DNA from 3 places in the Streptomyces sp. NPDC000594 genome. Region 1 is predicted to be linked to each of the others. Evidence: riboswitches for the same ligand, from Rfam matches in the RefSeq annotation. Region 1 holds a riboswitch; each other region holds the start of a gene.
The links. Region 1 has a riboswitch for cobalamin ahead of ABT354_RS24920 (cobalamin biosynthesis protein). Riboswitches for the same ligand answer to the same signal wherever they lie in the genome.
Positions count from the first base shown of each region.

Region 2: it holds a riboswitch for cobalamin, as region 1 does, so the genes downstream of both, ABT354_RS23075 (DUF4430 domain-containing protein) here and ABT354_RS24920 (cobalamin biosynthesis protein) in region 1, are expected to answer to the same signal.
Region 3: it holds a riboswitch for cobalamin, as region 1 does, so the genes downstream of both, metE (5-methyltetrahydropteroyltriglutamate--homocysteine S-methyltransferase) here and ABT354_RS24920 (cobalamin biosynthesis protein) in region 1, are expected to answer to the same signal.

Region 1 is NZ_JBEPCY010000020.1:73,219-81,042, forward strand. Features, by position in the region: gene ABT354_RS24910 (putative cobaltochelatase) at 1-536, opposite strand, end outside; gene ABT354_RS24915 (cobyric acid synthase) at 533-2,101, opposite strand; gene ABT354_RS24920 (cobalamin biosynthesis protein) at 2,098-3,090, opposite strand; cobalamin riboswitch at 3,204-3,341, opposite strand; gene ABT354_RS24925 (hypothetical protein) at 3,498-3,719, opposite strand; gene ABT354_RS24930 (inorganic phosphate transporter) at 3,731-4,999, opposite strand; gene ABT354_RS24935 (class II aldolase/adducin family protein) at 5,280-5,945, shown strand; gene ABT354_RS24940 (alpha/beta hydrolase) at 6,112-7,245, shown strand; gene ABT354_RS24945 (hypothetical protein) at 7,347-7,824, shown strand, end outside.
Region 2 is NZ_JBEPCY010000017.1:81,787-89,610, reverse strand. Features, by position in the region: gene ABT354_RS23085 (FAD-dependent monooxygenase) at 1-667, shown strand, start outside; gene ABT354_RS23080 (S8 family peptidase) at 855-4,229, shown strand; cobalamin riboswitch at 4,328-4,461, shown strand; gene ABT354_RS23075 (DUF4430 domain-containing protein) at 4,589-5,077, shown strand; gene ABT354_RS23070 (hypothetical protein) at 5,221-5,463, shown strand; gene ABT354_RS23065 (hypothetical protein) at 5,520-7,820, opposite strand.
Region 3 is NZ_JBEPCY010000011.1:91,319-99,142, forward strand. Features, by position in the region: gene ABT354_RS17740 (GlxA family transcriptional regulator) at 1-135, opposite strand, end outside; gene ABT354_RS17745 (hypothetical protein) at 218-448, shown strand; gene metE (5-methyltetrahydropteroyltriglutamate--homocysteine S-methyltransferase) at 585-2,903, opposite strand; cobalamin riboswitch at 3,062-3,283, opposite strand; gene ABT354_RS17755 (GNAT family N-acetyltransferase) at 3,381-4,250, shown strand; gene ABT354_RS17760 (VOC family protein) at 4,343-4,822, shown strand; gene ABT354_RS17765 (amidohydrolase family protein) at 4,935-7,824, opposite strand, start outside.

The DNA.
Region 1 (7,824 bases):
GTTCCCACCAGAAGGAAGCGCGCCGCGTGCCGGACCGACACCCCCTCGCGCTCCACATGCGACGCACCCATGGCGGCGGCGTCCAGCAGCACATCGACCAGATGGTCGTGGAGGAGATTGACCTCGTCCACATAGAGGATGCCCCGGTGCGCGTCGGCCAGCAGCCCCGGCTCGAACGCCTTCACGCCCTCGGCGAGCGCCCGCTCGATGTCCAGCGCGCCCACCAGCCGGTCCTCGGAGGCGCCGACCGGCAGCTCCACCATGCGCGCGGGCCGCTCACCCGACCCGGTGCCCTCGTGCGGCCCGTCCGGGCAGCGCGGATCGGGCCCGGCGGGGTCACAGGAGAACCGGCAGCCGGTCACCGTCGCCACCGGCGGCAGCAGCGCCGACAGCGCCCGTACGGCGGTCGACTTGGCGGTGCCCTTCTCGCCGCGCACCAGCACCCCGCCGACCCGGGGCGAGACGGCGTTCAGCAACAGGGCCAGCCGCAGATCGTCCTGGCCGACCAGGGCGGTGAACGGGTACGGGGTGCTCATACGGTCTCCTCGACCAGTTCGGGCGTGCCGGGCAGTTCGGGCGCGCCGGGCGCGACAAAGGGAAGGCCGGCGGGCGCGCCCCGCTCGATCAGCCGCAGCAGCGCGTCGGTGTCCGCGTGTTCCTCGATCAGATCGCCGAGCCGGTCCAGCTGCTCCTCGCGCAGTGCGTCGAAGGAGGTGTCCGGCGCGGGCACGAACCGCCGTCCGGCGGCTGCGGCGACCTCCCGCAGAAACGCCCGCCGGAAGCCGTCGCTCTCCAGCGAGCCGTGCCAGTGGGTGCCCCAGACGGCGCCGGCCCGGCAGCCGTCCAGGAACGCCTCGCCGCCCAGCACCTCGGCGACACCGTGGTGGATCTCGTACCCCTCCACCGGTTCGCCCAGCGCCGTCCCCACCGGCCGGGCCAGGGTCTTCGCCGGGTGGAAGCGCACCCGTACGGGCAGCAGCCCCAGGCCCGGCACGGTGCCGGCCCGGGACTCCACCTCGTCCTCGATGCGCTCGCCGAGCAGCTGGAAGCCGCCGCAGATGCCGAGCACGGGCCGTCCGGCGGCGGCCCGGCGGGCCAGCTCCCGGTCGAGTCCCCGGCTCCGCAGCCACTCCAGCGCCTTGACGGTGCCCCGGGTGCCGGGGACGACCACCAGATCCGCGTCGGCCAGCTCCTCGGGGCGGTCGGCGAAGCGGACGACCACGCCCGGCTCGGCGGCGAGCGCGTCCACATCGGTGAAGTTCGACATCAGCGGCACCGCGCAGACCGCGACCCGCAGCACCTCCTCGCCCACCGGGGGCGCCGTCGGGGCCTCGCGGAGGGCGCCGCGCAGCGAGACCCGCAGCCCGTCCTCCTCGTCGATGCCGAGGCCATGGGCGTAGGGCAGCACCCCGTAGGTGGGCCGTCCGGTCAGCCCCCGGAGCATGTCGAGCCCCGGCTCCAGGAGCGAGACATCGCCCCGGAACTTGTTGACGAGATACCCGGCGATCAGCCGCTGGTCCTCGGCGGCGAGCAGTGCCGTGGTGCCGAAGAAGGAGGCGAAGACGCCGCCCCGGTCGATGTCCCCGACGACGAGCACCGGCAGCCGCGCGGCGCGGGCGACGCCCATGTTCACGATGTCGGTACGGCGCAGATTGATCTCGGCGGGGCTGCCCGCGCCCTCGCAGATGACCGCGTCATGGGTGGCGCGCAGCTCCTCCAGGCACTCCATGACGGTGCCGAAGAGCCGGGCGCGGTCCCCGTCGGGGCGGCCGGTGCCGGAGCCGAAGAAGCCCCGGGCGCCCATCTCGCCCACCGGGCGGCCCATGAGCACCACCTGGCTGGTGCGGTCGCCGCCCGGCTTGAGCAGCACCGGGTTCATCAGCGCGGTGGGCTCGGTGCGGGCGGCGCGGGCCTGCATGGCCTGGGCGCGGCCGATCTCGGCGCCGTCCCGGGTGACAAAGGAGTTCAGCGACATGTTCTGGCCCTTGAAGGGGGCCACCCGCAGGCCCCGGCGGACCAGCCAGCGGCAGATCCCGGCGGTGACGACGCTCTTGCCCGCGTCGGATGTGGTGCCCGCGACGAGCAGCCCGCCTCCGGTCATCGTGTCCCTCCCGTGGTCCTGGTGATGGCTGCCCCGGCTCTGCTCCGTCGTCCGAGGTGTCCCGCCGCGAGCCGTCCGGCGGCGCTCACCCCGAGGGCCAGCAGCCCCACCCGGCGGGAGAGCCGGACCGCGCGGTCGATGTCCGCGGGGACGACGGGGCGGCCGGCGGCGCCGTTGAGGACGGGCCGGTGCTCGACCCGTCCGCCGTAGGCCAGGGTCCCGCCGAGCCGTACGCCGAGCGCGCCCGCGAAGGCGGCCTCGACCGGGCCCGCGTTGGGGCTGGGGTGGCGGTGGGCGTCGGCGCGCCAGGCGCGGAGGGCGCCCCGGGGGCTCGGGCCCGCCGCCGTGGCCAGCGCGGCGGTCAGCCGGGCGCCGGGCCACCCGGCGAGGTCGTCCAGACGGGCGGCGGCCCAGCCGAAGCGGAGATGGCGGGGGGAGCGGTGGCCGACCATCGCGTCCAGGGTGTTCACCGCGCGGAAGGCGGCGAGTCCGGGGACGCCCGCGACGGCCCCCCAGACCAGGGCGCCGACCACGGCGTCGGAGGTGTTCTCGGCGACGGACTCCACCACGGCACGGGCGATCCCGGGGCCGTCCAGGGCCTCGGGGTCCCGGCCGCAGAGATGGGGCAGCCGCCGCCGGGCGCGGTCGAGGTCGCCGTCGGCCAGCGCGGCGCCGATGGTACGGGCCTCCCGGCCCAGCGAGGTGCCGCCGACGACGGTCCAGGTGGTGGCGGCGGTCAGGGCCAGGGAGAGAGCGGGGGAGCGCCGTACGGCCCGGGTGAGCGCCGCGGCGCCCAGGGCGGTCCCGCCGGCGCAGACGGCCGTGTGCAGGGCTCCCCAGCCCCGGTGGTCGCGCCAGAGGAGGTCCTCGACGGCTCCGGCGGCGCGGCCGAAGGCGGCGACGGGATGGCCCCGGCGGGGATCGGCGAGCAGGAGGTCGGTGAGGAGGCCGGCGGCGGCGCCGCAGGCGAAGACCCGGTCGGCCCGCACGGTGGTCAGGATCCGCTTCCGGTACGGGGCGCCCGGGTGGGCGGAAGGGCAGGGGCAGGGGCGCAGCCGCGGCCGGGCATGACGAATGTCCTCACTCAGGGTGTCCGCGCCCTGGTTCGACGTGATCGGCGGCGAGAGTTCCTGGCTCCCGGGGGTGTCCCGGTGACAGTGGCGGGACCGCGCCGGATTCACACCGGGCTTCCTCTGCTGCCGCCTCATGGCCCCGGCAGTCCACCACGCTCCGAGAACAGCCGTCAACCTGCCGTTGACCTGCGGTGGGGCAGTGTGCCCAGCCCCACACCCGGGGGCCGCCCCAGGTTCGACGGCGGGCCGGTGAACGCGGAACGGGCCGGACCTCCCTGGGGGAGGTCCGGCCCGGCCGGTGGAACGGAGAAGGATCGGGGTGATCAGGTGACGATCAGGTAGATCCCGAAGCTGACCGCGACGGTGCAGAGCACGAAGCAGAGGTACGCGCCGGCGACGGCGAGGGGGGCCGAGCCACCGGAGGTGGAGGCGACTTCCTGCTTGCCGAGGCCGACGAGGCCGAGGACGAAGAGGCCGGCGATGGCCACGGTGGCCACGAGGCTCACGCCGAAGACGGAGCCGAGGGCTGCCCAGTCGATGTTCATGCGATCTGTCCTTACACCGCGGCCGGGCTGGCCGGGCCGGATTCGGGGGCGGCGGCCGAGGCGGCCGGGGTCTTGTGCAGCTCGTCGTGACCGGCGACGACACCGGCCGGCGGCGGGGTGACCGCGGCGATGGCGGTGGTGACCACGCCGGGCTCCTCCGCGGCGGCCTCGGCGCCCTCCTCGGTCTCGTTGACGTTGGTGTGGTCGATGACCTGGCGGCGGGAGTAGACCCAGATCGCGACGGAGGAACCGATCAGGAAGGCGAGGACCACGCCGACGCCCCAGTCACCCTGCTTGGTGACCAGCTCGGAGAGGGCGGCGACCAGACCGGCGGCGGGCAGGGTCAGACCCCAGGCGACGAACATCCGGGTGGCGGTGGACCAGCGGACCACGCCGCCCTTGCGGCCGAGGCCCGAGCCCATCACGGCACCGGAGCAGGAGTGCGTGGTGGAGAGGGAGAAGCCCAGGTTGGAGGAGGCCAGGATGACGCTCGCGGCGCTGGTCTGGGCGGCGAAGCCCTGCTGCGGCTGGAGGTCGGTGAGGCCCTTGCCCATGGTGCGGATGATGCGCCAGCCACCGAGGTAGGTGCCCAGGGCGATGGCGACACCGGCGGAGACGATGACCCACATGGGCGGGTTGGAGCCGGGGGCCAGGACATTGCCGGCGACCAGGGCCAGCGTGATGATGCCCATCGTCTTCTGGGCGTCGTTGGTGCCGTGGGCGAGGGAGACCAGGCCGGCGGAGGCGATCTGCCCCGCGCGGTAACCCTTGGAGCTGGTCTTGTCGTCCAGGTTCCGGCCGATCTTGTACGTCAGCTTCGCGGCGAGGTAACCGCCGATGCCCGCGACGAGCGGGGCGGCGATGGCCGGGATCAGCACCTTGGTCACGACGGTGCCGCCGTTGACGCCGCTGATGCCGACCGAGGCTATGGTCGCGCCGATCAGACCGCCCATGAGGGCGTGCGAGGAGCTGGACGGCAGACCGACCAGCCACGTCAGGAGATTCCAGAGGATGGCGCCGACGAGCGCCGCGAAGATCACTTCTGGTGTGATGCCTGCCTCGTCGACCATGCCACTGGAGATCGTCTTGGCGACCTCCACGGACATGAACGCGCCGACCAGGTTGAGCACGGCGGACATGGCCACCGCGGCTTTGGGCTTCATCGCGCCGGTCGAGATGGTCGTCGCCATCGCGTTGGCGGTGTCGTGGAAACCGTTCGTGAAATCGAACACGAGAGCCGTCACGATCACAATCGCGAGCAGCAGCGTGATGTGTTCCATTTACCCAGGCAATCTTTGGACGTCAGTGGCTCGGTGAACGTAGGTAACCTGAGTGAACGGAAGGTGAACTCGGACCGGATTCCGGGTGGCTCCAAGTGGGGTCGGGGGTTCCGCTTGTGGGCACGAGGGGCTGGATGGGCCTCTGTGACGGGGTGGACGGAGCGCAAAGTGGCTTTCATCACCTTTGCCGACTATCTGCTCGATTTAGGGTGTGAGGCGTCTCGCTCACCCGTTCGTGGCCCTCTGTAGTCAAGCGTTCGACCCTGACAGGATCGATCACATGACCGATAACGTGCGCGAGGACGCGATCGACAGGACCTGGCGGGACGTGGTGGAGACCGCCCGCAGAACGGCGGCCGAGGGGCTGGTGGTCGGCACATCGGGCAATGTCTCGGCCCGGGTCGGGGACCTCGTCCTCGTCACCCCGAGCGGGGTGCCCTACGACCGGCTGACGCCCGCGGACACCGTCGCCGTGGACCTCGAAGGGCGGCAGGTCATCGGTGAGCTGCGGCCCACCAGTGAGCTGCCGCTCCATCTGGCGGTCTACCGCGCGACCGGGGCGCGGGCCGTGGTCCACACCCACGCGGTGCACGCCACGGCCGTCTCCACGCTGGTGGACGAGGTCCCGCCGGTCCACTACATGACCGGGGCGCTCGGGGGCCCGGTGCGGGTGGCCGGATACGCGCTGTACGGCTCCGAGGAGCTGGCGCGGAATCTGCTGGAGGCGTTGGAGGGGCGGTCGGCGGCGCTGCTGAGGAATCATGGGACGGTGGTGTACGGCCGGAGCCTGGAGCAGGCGTACGACCACACGGCGCAGCTGGAGTGGATGTGCCGGCTCTGGCTCCTCGCGTCCTCCGTCCCGGGCCGCACCCCGACCCTCCTGACCCCGGAGGCCCTGACGGAGGCCACCGCCCGCCTCCGCACCTACGGCCAGCCCTCCCCCTGACCCTCCCGAGCGCCGGACGGGCTGAAAATGCCACACCGGCGCCCTGAGTCGGCTCGGGCCCGGGCGAGGGGCGGCAGGCTCGGGCCCTGGGGCCGGGGCGCAAGAAAGGCTCGGGGCTCCGGGGTGTTGGCTGGCCGCAGGGCCGGTTGGCGTCGACACTGAACGTGTGCGACCGGTCACCGCGGCGACAGCCGCCGTCAGCACCCTCCTCGGCCTCGCCGCCGCCACCTTCGCCGTCGGCCGCGTCGCGGGCGACGCCGTCCTGCGCCCCGCCCCCGACCGCCCCTTCCCCGGCGACCCGCGCCTCACCGTGCACGCGGTGGAGGGCGACAGGGTCACCCTCACCCGCAGCCTCGCCGCGGCCCGCCCCGGGACGTACGGCCTCCAGGGCACCGGGGTGCACGCCGTCGTCGGACCGGTGCTGGAGGAGGTGACCCGCTCCGCCGACACCCTGGTCCGCCGGCTGGAACGCGTCGTCCACGGCACCCTCGAACCCGGCACCCGGGTCCGGCTCACCCCGCTGCTCCACACCGGCTCCCCGGCCACCGCCCTCGGCATCGAGGCCGCCGAGGTCACCGTCCCCGGCGAGCTGGGCCCCCTGCCCGCCTGGTCCGTCCCGGGCCCCCGGGAGACCTGGGTGATCGCCGTGCACGGCCTCGGCACCACCCGGGAGCACCCGCTGAACCTCCTTCCGTTTCTGCATCGGCGACGGGTTCCGGTGCTCGGTCTGGGGTACCGGGGCGACCCCGACGCCCCCCGCTCCCCGGACGGTCTCGGCCACCTCGGCGACACCGAGTGGCGCGATCTCGACGCGGCCCTCCGCTTCGCCGTCGGCAACGGAGCCCGCCGGGTGGTGCTCATGGGCTGGTCCACCGGCGCCGCCATGGCCCTGCGCACCGTCGCCGACTCCGCCCTGCGCGACCGGGTCAGCGGGCTCGTCCTCGACTCCCCGGTCCTCGACCGGAACGCCACCCTGCGGGCGCTCGCCGCCGCCCGCCGCACCCCGGACGCGCTGGTCCCGCTGGCCCTGCGGGCCGCCCGCAGCCGGGCCGGGCTCTACGACGGCCGCCGCCCGCCCACCCCCGCCGCCGACGCCCGGATGCTCCGCGTCCCGACCCTCGTCTTCCACGGCCCGGACGACACCGTCGCCCCCTGGGCGGCCTCCCGCGAACTCGCCGCGCTCCGGCCCGACACGGTCGCCCTCACCACCGTCCGGGGCGCCCCGCACGCCGCCATGTGGAACGCCGACCCGGTCCGCTACGAGGAGACCCTGCGCCGCTTCCTGACCCCGCTGCTCTGACCCCCGGGCCGCCCCGGGCGCGCCGGCCGCCGCACCGGCCGTTACCAAACCCGTGGCCCTCCGTTTGGGCTTTCGGGCCGTCAGCGGGAACACTGCTCCTTGTGACGTCCCGAAAGCCTGATGAGCAATTGGCGCGCAACTCCAGACTCCGTCTTGTCCGCCCGCGACCCCTGGCCACCGCCCGGCGGGCGGTGACGACCCGGCGAACCCGGCCGGCCGCCAGGCCACCCGAGGGCACCCCACCCCCCGCCGAGCTGGCCCGCCAGGCCAGAGAGGTCCTCGCCGACGCCGTGCGCATCGCCCGCTGGGCCGCGGTGGAACGCGACCCCGGTGCCGCACCGCTCGCCGCCCCGGCCGGTGAACGGGCCGCCGCGGCGCTCGATCTGACCCCCCTCCAGGTCCGGGCGGGCTGGGACCGCGCCCGTCTCGCCGGACTGGTGGAGCTGCACGGCGACACCGCCCGCCCCGGCTGGCGGCTGCGTGCCTGGGACCGTGACGACATGGCCGTCCTGCGCGGCTGGGTCGCGCTGTTCGACGCCTGGTCCCTGGTCCACCCGGCGCCCACCGATGTCCCGCCCA
Region 2 (7,824 bases), on a different contig from region 1:
TCCGCCCGCCGGGGCGGTCGGCGTCGATGTGGCCCTCGCCGACGCGGTCAACCTGGGCTGGAAGCTGGCGGCGACCGTCCTCGGGCACGCGCCGGACGGCCTGCTGGAGAGCTACCACCGGGAGCGGCACCGGGCCGGGGCACGGGTGCTGCGGACCACCCGTGCCCAGACGCTGCTGGCCGGCACCGATCCGGCCCTGGATCCGGTACGGGAACTCTTCGGCGAGCTGGCCCGTGACCCCGGCGCGGCCCGCTGTCTCGCCGGAGTCGTCACCGGTACGGACACCCGCTACGGCCCGGACGCCCCCGGCCGCCACCCCTGGCTGGGCGCCCTCGCACCCGATCTGGAGGTGGTCACCGAGGGCGGTCCGACCCGTCTCGCCGCGCTGCTCGCACCCGCACGCCCGGTGCTCCTGGTACGGGAGACCCGCGCCCTCCCGGCAGGCACGGAGTCACGGGTGGACGTCCACCGGGTGCGCTGTCCCGGTCACCCCGACCACCCCGGGTTCGAGGGGTTCGACGGGTTCGACGGGCTGCTGATCCGCCCCGACGGCCATACCGTCTGGGTCTCCACGGCGGCCGATCCGGAGCCGGACCACACCCTCCTCGCGGCGCTGACCACCTGGTTCGGGATCCGGGACGGCTCCCCGGAGCACGCCGGCGGCTGACCGGGGCGGAGCCCGCCGAAGGCAAATCGCCTCGTACCCGCCCATTCCCTCGTTACATCTGTGACTCGTTGGACGGATGGGATGACAGAGGCAGGTGTGAAGTGAGAGTTTCCCCTTGCAGGAGTGGAAAGCGGGTGTCGCTCCGAGCGCCCAACCGACCAACACCCGCACTGGCAGGGGGAATTTCATGTTCTCCAGGAGACGTCATCACATCGGTGCCGCGACGCTGACCACAGCGGTCGCCGCAGCGCTTGTCACGGGGCTGACCACCCCGGCGTCATCCTTTTCCACCGCTCTTCCGGGGGGTACGGCCACGGCCGCGGCCGCCGCGAAGGGCGTCGAACCCATCGACCGGGACGGCGGGGGCAAAGCCGCCGCCGTCCACTGGGTGACCCTCGTCACCGGTGACCGGGTCGGGGTGAGCGCCGAGGGGAAGGCGGTCGCCCTGGACCCGGCCGAGGGGCGTGCGGGCATTCCCGTGCACACCTTCACCCAGGACGGCGGTACCCATGTCGTACCCGCCGACGCCCGTGCCCTGATAGCGAGCGGGCGGCTCGATCGCCGGCTCTTCGATGTCACCGAGCTGGCCCGGGCGGAGAGCCGCGCGGCCTATCGCGAGGGACTGAAGGTCATCGTCGCCTACGGCGGTGGCTCCGGGTCCACGGCCAGGAAGGGCCTGCGGGCCACGGGGGGCGTGCGGGTCGACCGGAACCTTCCGGTCCTGGACGCGGACGCGGTGACGATCCCGGTGCGGAAGCCGGGTGCCCTCTGGGCCTCCCTCGTCCGCACCGGCGCGGAGGGGGCGCGTACCGCCCCCGGTGTCCGGCACATCTGGCTGGACTCGGTGTACACGGCCTCGCTCGACCGGAGTGTCGCCCAGATCGGTGCCCCCGCCGCCTGGCAGGCCGGTCTCGACGGTACCGGCGTCACGATAGCCGTCCTGGACACGGGGGTGGACAGGACCCACCCGGATCTGACGTCACGGGTCGTCGCGGAGAAGAATTTCAGCGACTCCAAGGACGCCAAGGACCGCCAGGGTCACGGTACGCATGTCGCCTCGATCGCGGCGGGCACCGGCGCCCGGTCGGGCGGAAAGCTCAAGGGGGTCGCCCCGGGCGCCGCGATCATCAACAGCAAGGTGCTCGGCGACAGCGGCTCGGGTACCGCCTCCGGCATCATCGGCGGTATCGACTGGGCCGTCGCCCAGGGCGCCGATGTCATCAATATGAGCCTCGGCGCCCCGGACTCCCCGGGAACCGACCCGGTGGAGGCCCATGTCGACAAGGTGGCCCGCGATACGGGGGTGCTCTTCGCCGTCGCGGCGGGCAACGACGGCCCGGCCGGCGCGTCCGTCAACTCCCCCGCGAGCGTGGAGCGGGCGCTGAGCGTCGGTGCCGTGGACGACGAGGGCGGGACCGCCCCGTTCTCCAGCCGGGGACCGACCGCCGCAGGGCTGATCAAACCGGATGTCGCCGCTCCGGGAATGGACATCACGGCCGCGGCAGCGGCGGGGACCGAGACCGACCCGCAGTCCCCCGCCGGATACACCACCCTCTCCGGCACCTCCATGGCGAGCCCTCATGTGGCGGGCGCGGCGGCGCTGCTGAAGCAGCGGCACCCCGGCTGGAAGGGTGAGCGGCTGAAGGCCGCCCTGGTGGCCTCCGCCCGGGATCTCGGGCTGGGTGCGGTCGAGCAGGGCACCGGACGGGTCGCCGTGGACCGGGCGCTCGGGCAGAACCTGGTCGCCGAGCCGGCGTCGATCGGCTTCGCCCGGCAGAGCTGGCCCCATCAGGACGACACCCCCGAAACCCGGCGGCTCACCTATCGCAACCTGGGCGGCACGGAGGTCACCCTCGATCTGAAGGTCACCGGGCAGGGTCCCCGGGGCACTTCCGCCCCGGCGGGCTTCTTCACCCTGAGCGCCCAGCGGGTGACCGTTCCCGCCGGTGGCACCGCCTCCGTCGATCTGTCGGCGGACACCCGCGTCGGAGGGAAGACCGACGGCTACTACACGGCCACGGTCGTGGCGACCGGCGGCGGACAGACCGTGCGCACCGTCGCGGGGGTGGACCGGGAGCGGGAGCAGTACGACCTCACCGTCAAGTACATCGGACGGGACGGCAAGCCCACCAAGAACATGTCCTCGCTCCTCCACGCCCTCTTCGCGGACGGCGGCGGGACCCACATGCTGGACGACGAGGGGAGCAGCGTCACGGTCCGGCTCGTCAGGGGCGACTATGTCCTCAGCGCGGCGGGTCCCGTGGACGGCAAGGACTACGCCAAGGGCTATGACCTGCTCACCGCCCCGAGGGTGTCGCTGACCAAGGACACCACCGTCACCGTCGACGCCCGTCGGGCCAAGCCGGTCTCCATCACCGTGCCGGACAAGAAGGCCAAGCTGAGCCGCGCGGAGCTGGGCTATGTGGTGGGCAAGGGCGCCCAGCGGGACTCCAGCAGTATCTTCTTCGACTCGCTGCACCAGGTGCGCACCGGTCATGTGGGGGCTCAGGCCGCGCCCGGCACGTTCGCCGAGACCTGGGCCACACGGTGGAAGCCGGTCGGCTCGAAGGAGTACGCCACGGCGGGCGGCGGCCCGGTGCGGAAGTACTCCACCGGCTACACCAAGAAGTACAAGGCCGGTGACTTCGCCACGGTGAAGGCGGTCCTGGCCTCCTCGGTGAAGGGCAAGTACGGCGAGGTCAGCACGGTGGCCGAGGTCGGTGGCAACAGCTCCCGTCTCCTCGGCCCCTTCCGGGCCCTGCCGGGTACCTGGAATCTGCTGCTCGCGTCGGACCCGGGGGCGACCTGGTCGTTCGCCAGCGTCCAGTCCTCGGACAAGGGACACGACCCCGGGAGCGAGGAGATCTGGGGCCAGACCGCGAGCAGGGCCTTCCGTGCGGGGGCGACCTTCACCGAGACCCTGGGTACGGGGGTCCATACGCCCTGGGTGCGCAAGGGCCGCAGCGGTGTCTTCCGCGAGGGCAACCGCATCCATCTGGACCTGGCGTTCTTCACCGACGGCAGGGGGCATGCGACGCACTCGGTCGCCTCTTCGGCGAAGGCCGCCCTGTACCGGGGGACCACCGGCGTCGGCGAGGTCGACTTCCTCCGCGGGGAGACCTTCACCGTCGGTGCGGAGCCGGCCGAGTACACCCTGACGGCCTCGGCGGTACGGGACAAGAAGGTGTCCCGGGTGGCGAGCCGGATCGACGCCGGCTGGACCTTCCGGTCGGAGCGGCCGGCCCGGGGGACGGTGGCCGAACTGCCGGTCTCCTCGGTCCGCTTCTCGCCGAAGCTGGCGCTCGACAACACCACCCCGGCGGGCAAGCGGCTCACCGTCCCGGTCACCGTCGAGGGCCCGGCGGCGGGCAAGGGCTTGAAGTCCCTGACCGTCTCCGTCTCCCATGACGGCACCACCTGGAAGAAGGTGCCGGTCAGCCAGGGCGCGATCACGGTCACCAGCCCGGCCAAGGGCAAGGCGGTCTCGTTCCGCGCGCAGATCGTGGACACCCGGGACAACCGGAGCACCATCACCGTCCACAACGCCTACCACGGCAGGTAGGCACCCCTGCGGCCCCGGTGGGAGCGGTTCGCGCCGCTCCCGCCGGGGCCCGATGGCCAACACCCCTTGGCGTGGCGGGTATTCGACCGTACGATGCGTCTGCCCGGCCACCACCGGGCCACAACCGAATGGCTGTGCGAACGGGGGAAGCCGGTGGGATTCCGGCGCTGACCTGCAACCGTGTGCGGCGCGTGCCGCGAGTCGGGATGCCCGTCGCATGGCATGCCCACGCTTCCACTGCCACGGTCTGCGGTGCGACAGCCCTGTGCGCTCCGTGCGTGTCCGCCCCGGGGCGGACGGTGCGGGCCGCCCGTCAGGGCCGTGCCCCGCCGGACCCGGTCCGGTCAGAAAGGCACTCCATGCTCCTCAGCACGACCCGCCGCGCCGCTGTCACCACGGCCGCCCTGAGCCTCGCCCTCACCGGTCTCGCCGCCGCGCCCACCGCGCAGGCCACGCCGAACACCAACGCACCGGTCACGGTCCGGCTCACCGTGCAGGGCCCGAACGGGGCGCTGTTCCAGGGGAAGATCAGGACCAAGGGCCACGAGGTGACCACCGCGAGCGGCGGGACCCACCGGTGCGACGGCACCAACAACGGCGCCCACCTCTCGAAGGTGCCCACGCCGACCGCCGCCCTGGACGACGCGGCCCGTAAGCACCACTTCACCTGGGACGGCACCTGGTACGCCGCGTTCGACGACTTCTCCGTCGACACCATAAAGAACGTCAGCGGCGGTGGCAGCGCCTACTGGAGCATCGCGGTCAACGGCACCCCCACCCCGGTCGGCGGCTGCCAGTTCAAGCTGAACACGGGCGACCGGGTCTCCTTCACCTGGACCTCCTTCTGAGGCCGGGCTCCGGGTCGCGGAGCCCCGTTCAACAGGAATGTGCACGTCCTGTTGAACGGGGCGAAGGCTGACGGGAAGCTTCAGGCCGGCCACCGGCGCGTCGGCGCCGGTGGTGCCCGGTGAGCAGAAGGAGGCCCCTCGTCATGTCCCTACGTACGGTGTTCGCCACCGTCGGCGTGGCCGTTTCGCTGATGAGTGCCGGAGCGCTGGCCGCGCAGGCCGCGCCACGACCGGCCCCCTCGGGGGCCACCGCCTGGGTTTCCATGGGTACGCACCCGTCGTACGCGAGCTGTGTGGCGACGGGCACCCATCTGGTCAACATCTGGCTGATCCTCGACTTCAGATGTGACACCTATCCGCCGTACACCCTGTACGGCTTGAAGTAGCGGGTCGGCCCCTTCCCCGGTGGTCCGGGAAGGGGCCGGTTCCTCGCGGGTCGTGGTCAGGGCCGGACCCGTACGACACCGGTGGCCGTCGTCTCCGGGCCCGAGCCGTCCGCCGGGCCGGCGGTCAGCCGCCAGGTGTAGGCGCCGGTCGCCACCGGGGTGCCCGTGCCGGAGGTGCCGTCCCAGTCGACCCGTACCGCGCTGAGGGTCTTCCCGCCCGTCCAGGTGCGGACGGTCCCACCGGTCGCGCGGTGGGTGAGCGTCACCCGCCAGGACGCCGCCGGCCTGGAGAGCCACCAGGCGGCGGCCCACTCGCCGGTGCCGTTCCGCGCAAAGGTGCGCGGCGCGGCGGTGCGGGCGACGCGCAGCGGGGAGACCGCGTGCTGGACCGCGCTGACATGGATGGTGTCGTCCGTGCCGACCCAGGCGAGCTTGGCCGCGCCCGGGTCGAGGGTCCAGGTGGTGCCGCGCCCGTCGCCGCCCCCGGGCCGCTGCTTCAGACCGGTGACGGTACCCAGGTCGGCCGTACCCCCGCCGGTCCTCAGGGCGGTGAGGCGCAGCTCCCCGGAGGGGTCGCGGTGGGCCAGGAAGCGGTCGCCCAGGAGGGCGCCGGAGGCCGGTGCGGGATAGGTGTGCCCGGTCGCCAGGTCACGTACCCCGGCCGCGTCCCGGGAGGCGCAGCTCCAGTAGAGCAGGGTGCCGCCGTGCTGGAGTTCGCCGGGGACGCAGGGGGTCCCGAGGGGGATGGTCCCGGTCTGTCTGCCGGTCCGCAGATTGATCACCTTTACCGTGCCGGGCCTCTTCGGCGCCGGTGTGAACAGCCGATGCTGCTCCAGTGCGGCGGCCCGGGCGGGCTGTTCGTGGACGACGGCGTCGCGGGCGGTGTCCACGACGTACTGCCGTCCGCCCGCCTCGTACAGCACGAACTCCGGTGCGGTGTCGAGGATCCTGCCGTCGGTGCCCGGCAGGGGGAAGCGGTCCACCGGGCGGTCCGGGTCGTCGCCGGTCACCAGGGTGTCGGTGCCCGTGGCCGGGTCGGTGACCAGCCGGGCCAGGCCCTCGTCGGTGCCGTCGGCGAAGCGGCCCGCGGCGCGGCCCGGGTGGTCGGCGAGGGCCGGACCGTCGGCCGGGTCGGTCCCGGTGCCGATGTCCTTGCCGTGCAGGGTCTCCTCGCCGGCGAGGGAGTTGACGTACCGCAGCCGCCCCCGGTCGAGGGTGAGCGCCTCGATCGACCCGTCGGCGGTCTTGGTCCGCGCCATCTCCCGCAGGGGCAGATCCTCGACGAGCCCGAGGCCGTTGACGCTGAGGACGCGTACGGCGCGCTTGCCGTCGGCGTCCTTGCCGAGCGCGATCAGCGAGCCGTCGCCCTCGGTGCGCAGGAAGGCCTGCTCCACATCGGCCAGCAGGGTCCGTTCGGTCTCCGCCCCGGCGAAGGGGGTGAGCCGCAGCGGGCCGCCGTCGCCCTCGTACCAGAGCACGTTGTCGCCCACCACGAAGGAGGTGACCTCGCTGTCCGGGGACCGGGGGTCGAGGGGGACGACCCGCGGGGCGGCCGTGCTGCCCAGCGGCATGATCCGTACGCCCGGCCCGCCGTCGCGGGAGAACCAGCTGACGGTGGTCTGGGTGATGCGGAAGCTGCTCGCCCCGCCGGTCACGGGCAGGGGGACGACCCTGCCGTTGTACCCGGTGAGGATGGCGTGGCCGGGGGTGCCGTCGGCCTTGCGGTAGCCGATGAGGAGCTGGTTGTAGTGGGCGCCGAGCAGTTGGGGTTCGGCGCCGGTGGTGGCTCCGGCGGGCAGCTGGACGACGGGGTTGTTCGCCGGGTCCATGCCCCGGACCACGCGCAGCTGATAGGTGCCGTCGCCCTGGTCGACGGTGGCCAGGACCCAGCCGTTGGCGACGCGGGGGTTGAGGTAGCCGGCGGGCACGCCGATGGTGCTGGTGTAGGAGGGATCCTCGATCCCGACCCGGACGACGTCGGTGCCGCCGTCGGCGCGCGGCCTGGTGTGGACGACGCGGTTGTACTCGTCGTGGGTGCGCACGATGGCGTCCTGGGGTACGCCGTCGAGGGCGGGGACGGGCTTGGTGGAGCTGTTGTACGTCGTGGTCCAGCGGTACTCGCCGTTCTCGCGGTACAGCACCCCCTGGCCGCCGGTGGCCAGCACCGTCGCGGTCCCGTCGCGGTAGGCGTCGGGGGCGGGTACGAGGATCTCGGCGGCTCCGGCGGGCTTGGCGGCCCCGGCCGCGTGAGCCGTTGCGGGCAGTACGGCGGCCGGTCCCGCGGTGAGGACGGCGGCGGTGGCGGCGGCGACGGCGGTACGCCGGGCACGGCTGGCTGTGCGCAGGTGATGGGACACCTGA
Region 3 (7,824 bases), on a different contig from region 1:
GGCGGCGGAGACCACGGCGAAGTCGTAGACGGGCAGCCCGTCGTCGCTGCGGTCGTGCCCGAACACCTCGCACAGGACGCCGAGTTCGAAGGGGTGGACCACATCGAGCAGGACGACGGCGACATTTCTCAGCATGGTCGCAGTGTGGCAGTAATTCGATTCCCGATGACAGTCCTGCCACTGCCGGGCGGGGGCCGGGGCGGCGAGAGTTGACCGCATGACCTCTTCCACCGCACTCAGCTGGATCGTGCTGTCCGGCCTCGCGCTGCTCCTTCTGTCGCCCTCGCTCGCCGGGCACCTCCGGGACCGCCGGATCGACCGGCAGCTGGGGGAGGCGGAACGGCGGCCCCATGACCCGGTGCCCGGGCCGGGCACCCGGGCCGCCCGGTGGGACCCGGGCGTCCAGGAGTGCCCGGCCGCGCCCGTACGGCTCCCGGCGCGGACCTGACCCCCGTACGGCTCCCGGTGCGGGACCGACCCCCGGACTGTTTCCGGCAAGGGGATGACCCCGTACCGTCCCGGCCCGGGTGGCCCCGGGGCGCGGCCGCCCGGGAAGGTCCCGGACGGCCGTACCCCGGGGGGTGTCAGGATCCCGACAGCTCCTCGCGGACCGTGCGGGCCGCGCCGACCAGGTTCTCCAGGGAGGCCCGGGTCTCGGTCCAGCCACGGGTCTTCAGACCGCAGTCGGGGTTGACCCAGAGCCGCTCGGCCGGGATGGCCTTGAGGCCGGTGCGCAGGAGGCGGGCGGCCTCCTCCTCGGACGGGACCCGGGGCGAGTGGATGTCCCAGACACCGGGTCCGGCCTCACGCGGATAGCCATGGGCCGCCAGCTCGTGGGCGACCTGCATATGGGAGCGGGCCGCCTCCAGGCTGATCACATCCGCGTCCAGGTCGTCGATGGCCTGGACGATGTCGCCGAACTCGGCGTAGCACATATGGGTATGGATCTGGGTGCCCGGCCGGACACCGGCGGTGGTCAGCCGGAAGGACTCGGTCGCCCAGTCCAGATAGGCGCCGTGGTCGGCGGCCCGCAGCGGCAGGGTCTCCCGGAGCGCCGGCTCGTCCACCTGGATCACCGCGGTGCCGGCCGTCTCCAGATCGGCCACCTCGTCGCGCAGGGCGAGCGCGACCTGGCGGGCGGTCTCGCCGAGCGGCTGGTCGTCGCGGACGAAGGACCAGGCCAGCATGGTGACCGGGCCGGTCAGCATCCCCTTCACCGGACGGTCGGTGAGGGACTGGGCGTACGAGGTCCAGCGGACGGTCATCGGCTCGGGCCGGGAGATGTCCCCGGCGAGGACCGGCGGCCGGACATAGCGGGTGCCATAGGACTGGACCCAGCCCTGCTGGGTGGCGAGATAGCCGGTGAGCCGCTCGGCGAAGTACTGGACCATGTCGTTGCGCTCGGGCTCGCCATGGACCAGGACATCGATCCCGGTCTTCTCCTGGAACGCGATCACCTCGGCGATCTCGGCCCGGATGCGCTCCTCGTACCCGGCGGTGTCGATCCGTCCGGCCCGCAGATCGGCCCGTGCAACGCGCAGTTCGTCGGTCTGCGGGAAGGAGCCGATGGTGGTGGTGGGCAGCTGCGGCAGCCCGAGGCGGGTGCGCTGGGCGACGGTCCGCTCGCCGTAGGGCTGGGAGCGGCGGCCGTCCGCGTCGGTGATCGCCCCGGTACGGGCCCGGACGGCCGGGTCGCGGGTGATCGGGGAGGCCGCGCGGGAGGCGAGCGCGGCCCGGTTGGCGGAGAGTTCGCCCCGGATGGCGTCGGTGCCCTGGGCGAGGCCCTTGGCCAGGGTGACGATCTCGGCGGTCTTCTGCCGGGCGAAGGCGAGCCAGCGCAGGATCTGCGGGTCGATGTCGCGTTCGGCGGCGGCGTCGATCGGGACATGCAGCAGCGAGCAGGAGGCGGCCACATCGACCCGGTCCGCGAGCCCCAGCAGGGTGCCGAGGGTGGCGAGAGACTTCTCCAGGTCGTTGACCCAGATATTGCGGCCGTTGACGACTCCGGCGACCAGCCGCTTGCCGGGCAGCCCGCCGACGGCGGCCAGCTTCTCCAGGTTGGCGGCGGCGGCCTCGGTGAAGTCGAGGGCGAGACCCTCGACGGGTGCCTTGGCGAGGACCGGCAGGGCCTCGCCCAGCTGGTCGAAGTAGGAGGCGACCAGCAGCCGCGGACGGTCCGTGAGGGCGCCGAGATCACGGTAGGCGCGGGCGGCGGCGTTCAGCTCCGCCGGGGTGCGGTCCTGCACCAGGGCGGGCTCGTCCAGCTGGACCCATGCGGCACCGGCGGCCCGGAGATCGGCGAGGACGGCCCCGTACACCGGCAGCAGACGGTCCAGCAGGGTCAGCGGGTCGAAGTCGGCGGCCACCCCGGGGGCGGGCTTGGCCAGCAGCAGATAGGTGACCGGGCCGACCAGCACCGGCCGCGGGGTCAGCCCGAGCGCCAGGGCCTCGGTCACCGCCGCGACCTGCTGGGTGGAGTCGGCGGTGAAGACCGTGTCCGGGCCCAGCTCCGGCACCAGATAGTGGTAGTTGGTGTCGAACCACTTGGTCATCTCCAGCGGCGCCACGTCCTGGGTGCCGCGGGCCATCGCGAAGTAGCCGTCGAGGGCGTCGGCGGCGACGGCCGCCCGGTGCCGCTCGGGGATCGCGCCGACCATGACGGTGGTGTCCAGCACATGGTCGTAGTACGAGAAGTCGCCGGTGGGCACCTCGTGGACGCCGGCCCCGGCGAGGTCGCGCCAGGTGGCGGCGCGCAGTTCGGCGGCGGTGGCCCGGAGGGCGTCGGCGGTGACCCGGCCCTTCCAGTAGCCCTCGATTGCCTTCTTCAGCTCCCGGTTCGGGCCCTGACGGGGGTAGCCGTACACGGTGGCCTGTGCTGCCGCGGCTGCGGACTTCGGTGTCACGGAGATCTCCTTCGCGAGATGAATCCCTGAGATCCCGGGGACGGGACGAGAGCGCGAAGGGGTGACGGACCGGACGGGCCCGTGTGCGATGGCACGGTCCTCCGTCTGGTGTCGCCGACCCGCCCTCGAGGTCACCGGGATATCCGCGCGCGGAATCGTCCGCGTGCGGGCAACGGGCAGGTCTTCGGACTCGCGGGCACATCCACCGGGGACCGGCGGACACCTACTGGCCGTCGCTTCCCAGATCCCTGTGGACCCAGTGCGTATGACGGCGGTCGTTCCCACTCACCGCTGCGGGGCAGTCCCGGATTCCCACCAGGTTCCCTCTTACGACGCAGCCCGTCTGGCGGACGGGGCGAACCAGCTGCACCGGTCAGCTTACGGTGCCGTTTCCCCCAGCGGGGAGCCATGTCCAGAATGCGGATGATGTCCTGTGGGGGAACCGCCGGGTCGGGACCGTGCTGCTTGGATGGGCCCATGAGATGGGATCATGAAACCGGTGCGGCCCTCCTGGTCGAGCTGGAGAACTACTACGACACGGTGCCCCGTTCCAACGCGCGGGCCGAGGAGCTGGGACCGCTCACCCTCTTCGTCCGGGAGGGCGCGGGCTGGCCCTACTACGCCCGGCCCACGCTCACCGGCCCCGGCTCGGTGACGGCTGACGTGGTGGCGGTCGGCGCGGTGACGGCCGACGCGGTGGCCCGGGTCCGGGCCCGCCAGCGGGAACTCGGCGTTCCGGAGAGCTTCGAATGGGTCGCCGAGACCACCCCCGCCCTGCGCGCCGCCGCCGAGGAGGCCGGACTCACCGTACGGGAGCACCCGTTGATGGTCCTCGACCCGGACCGGGCGCCGGCCGGGGTACCGGAGACCGGCGACGGTGTACGGGTACGGATCCTGGAGCCCGGCGACCCGGCGCTGCCGAGCGCCCTGGCCGTACCGCACCTGGCCTTCGCCGAGCCGGGGACCGCGACCGGCCCGGCGGGCCCGCCCGAGCTGGCGGCCGCGGTCCGGCGGGCGGCGGCCGACGGTACGACGGCCGCCATGGAGGAGCGGATGCGCGCCGGACGGGTCCGGATCGCCGCCGCCGTCACCCCCGAGGGGCTGGCCCTCTGCTCCGGACAGCACCAGCCGGTCGGGCCGGTCACCGAGGTCGTCGGCGTGGGCACCCTGCCCTCGGCCCGCCGCCGGGGCCTCGGGGCCGCCGTCACCGCCGCCCTCGCGGCCGACGCCCGCGCCCGGGGCGCGCACACCGTCTTCCTCTCCGCGGGCGACGAGGAGATCGCCCGTCTCTACGCCCGCCTCGGCTTCCGGCGGGTCGGCACCGCGCTGATCGCCGAAGCGGATTGACTGACCGGGGCCGATGAGTTCCGGCGCCCCGGACGGTCGGAGAAGAGAGGGGCCGAAGGGGTTCGGCCCCCAGGACACCAGGAGTGTGCGTGATGCCGCGGATCATCCCCAACCTGTGGTTCGACACCCAGAGCCAGGAGGCCGCCGCGTTCTACTGCGCGGTCTTCCCCCGTTCGAGGATCACCCGGGTCACCCACTACGGCGAGGCCGGACCCCGCCCGGCGGGCCTGGTCCTCACCGTCGAGTTCGAACTGGACGGACAGCCGTACACCGCGATCAACGGCGGCCCGGAGTTCACCTTCACCGAGGCCGTCTCGCTCCAGATCGACTGCTCCGGCCAGGCCGAGGTCGACCACTACTGGGAGCGGCTGACCGCCGACGGCGGCCAGGAGGGGCCGTGCGGCTGGCTCAAGGACAAGTACGGGCTGTCCTGGCAGGTCGTCCCCCGGGAGCTGGAGGAGCTGCTCCACGACCCCGACCCGGCCCGTGCCGACCGGGCCATGCGGGCGATGCTCACGATGGGAAAGCTGGAGGTGGCCGCGCTCCGGGCGGCGGCCGACGGCGACGGCTGAACCGCGCCCCGTACCGTACCCCCGCCGCCCATGGATCCGGGCGGCGGGGACCACGGCACGGTACGGGGTACCGGGCACGGGGTACGGCGTACGGGGGGTACGGGGGTACGGCTCACCCCTCCGCGCGGTGCCCGTCGCAGCAGCCGTCCCGGAGCATCTGGTCCACCACCGCGCCCCAGCCGCCCTCCGGCGCCCGGTGCCGGGGAGCGGGACGGGTGAACGCCTCCTCCAGCGCCCTCCGTTCGTACAGTCGGCCGCCCCGTACGGCCCCCCGGATCCGGATCAGTGTGTCGAAGTCCTCGAACGGATCACCGTCCACCAGGGTCAGATCGGCCAGCTTGCCCGGCTCCACCGTGCCGAGCCGGTCGGCGACCCCGAAGGCCCGCGCGGGGGCGGTGGTCACGGTGGTCAGGATCTCCGCCGCGGAGAGTCCGTACCGGTGCAGCGCCCGCATCCCCATATGCAGATGGAGCCCTCCCGCGGTGAGCGGCGCGTCGGTCCCCAGCAGCACCCGCCCGCCCTCGCGCAGCACCCGCCGGTAGACACCGACCTCGCGCTCCAGCACCGCCAGCTCCTGCGGCGACGGCGGGCGGGCGGCGAGGGCGTCGACGGTCGCGATGTCCCACGGCGGCATGATCGACCGTACCCGCGCGTCGTCCGCCACCGAGGGATCCGCCCCCACCAGCGGTGTCGCCGTGAACGGTGTGGCGATCAGATCGAAGCCGCCCCGGGTGTAGACCTCCCGGGTGTCCTGGTGGGTATGGGTCCCGGCGGTCGCCCCATGGCCGTACTCGGCCCGCTCCGTCGCCAGCAGATGGGTGGTCATGTCCTGGCCGCACTGCACCCCCTGGGAGCAGAGATGGCCACCGCTGGGCACCCCCAGACGGTCATGGGCGTACCGGACCGCCTCCTCCATCAGCCCGTACGGCGCCCGCACATAGGTCTTGACGAAGTCCCAGTCCAGCTCCGCCGCGCGGGCCAGCGAACGGGCGAAACCGGCGCGGGTGCGGTGCGCCCTGCCCATGCTGTAGCCGACCCGGGAGCCGTCCAGCAGCTCCCCGGTGGCCAGCAGCCGGGGGGCGGCCAGCAGACCCGCCGCGATGTCCTCCCGCAGCCGGGCCTGTTCGTACGCGAACCCGCCCAGCGACACCGTGGTGGTGATGCCGTACGCGAGCCACAGGGCGCCCTGCCGGGCCCCGTAGGTGTACTGCCAGGGATGGACATGGGCGTCCCACAGCCCCGGCAGCACCGTGCCGCCCGAGGCGTCGACATGGCGCGCCGCCCGCCGCCCCGCCCGGTGCGGCTCGACCGCCGTCACCCGCCCCTCCCGGATCAGCACATCGACATCGGCGCGCGGCGCCGACCCCGTACCCGCCCAGAGCAGACCCGCGTGCACCACCGTGTCGACGGGGGCGGGACGCCGGTAGCTCAGGGAGACCGGCACCGTCCGGGGCGCGCCCGAGACCTCGCCCGAGGCGTCGAGGGCGAGCAGCCGCAGCCGTCCCGACGACTGGTAGAGCAGGGTGCGGGAGTCACCGGACCAGGAGGGGTGGTCGGCGGGTTCGTCCGTCAGCATCCGGGGCGGCCCGGTGGGCGCGCCGTCCCGCCCGACCGGCAGCAGCCAGAGCGCGGACTCGCTGACCAGGGCCATCCACCGCCCGTCGGGCGACCACACCGGGCCCGAGGCGTACCGGTCGGAGAGCGACGCGTGGGGCGCCGGCCCGTACAGCCGCGCGGCACCGCTCGCGGTGTCCACCACCCGGATGAGATTGAGCCCCTCACGGAAGCGCTGGTTGAGCCGGTTGCGGTCGCAGAGGGCGAGATGACGGCCGTCGGGGGACCAACTGGGGCGGCCCGGGAGCCCGCCACCGCCCAGCGGCGCCACCAGGACCCGCTCCGTCCCGGCGGCGAGATCCCGTACCACCAGATTTCCCGCCATGTCCAGGCAGGCCAGCCGGGTGCCGTCCGGGGAGAGCACCGCATGCACCCGGCCGCCCGGGGCGAGCACGGTCTCCCGGCCGCCGGACAGCTCCCGGCGGCGCACCCCGTTGAGGCCGTCCCGGTCGTCCGTCCAGATCAGCGCCCGCCCGTCCGGGGACCACACCGGGCCCTGCACATAGGCGGTGGGGGAGCCCGTCGCCACCTTGCGCGGGACGCCCCCGCCGATCCCCACCACCCACAGGGAGTTGAGCGCGGCGAAGGCGATACTCCGCCCGTCGGGGGAGAGCTGCGGCAGATGGATCCCCCGGACCGGGCGGGACCGCTCGGCCTCCAGCCGGGGTTCCTTGCGCCGGTACCGGGGCCGGTCCAGCGTGAGGACGGCGTCGAGGGGGATCTCCTCGCCCCGGGGGTCGTGGTGCGGCCGGATCACCCGGAACCGGCCCGCGACGGTCAGCAGCAGCCGTTCGTCGTCGATCCACCGGGGCGGCACGGTCGCGATCTCCCCGTCGACCGGCACCGCGCGGCCGTCCACGAACAGGGTGATCGCCTCGTACCGGAAGGGCCCCGGCACACTGTGCAGCCAGGCGGTGCGGCCCGCCGGGGAGATCGCGGGGACCAGCAGACTGCCGGTGGTGACCGTGGTCTCGGTGGTGACGGGGCCGCCGGTCGCGGGGACCGCGGCGAGGGTACGGGAGACCAGGGCGGAGCCCGTGACCCGCCCCCGGACGAAGAGCACCCGGGCGCCGTCCGCGGACCACACCGGGTCGAAGTCCTCCCAGGGGGCGTCCTGTCCGGGCCCCGGCTGGTCCGGGAGGCCGGTGAGCCGGCGCAGCCCGCCGTCCGCCACCGACACCGACCAGATCCGGTACGGGCTGCCGGTGACCGGGTCGCCGCCGCGCTCCGAGGAGAAGGCGATGCTCCGGCCGTCGGGGGACCAGGCCGGTGCCCGGTCGTCGAAGGGGCCGCCGGTGAGCCGGCGCAGCGCGGAGCCGTCCGCGTCCATCACCCAGATGGAGAACGAGCCGCCGCGATAGGCGCTCATGGCGACCCGGCGGCCGTCC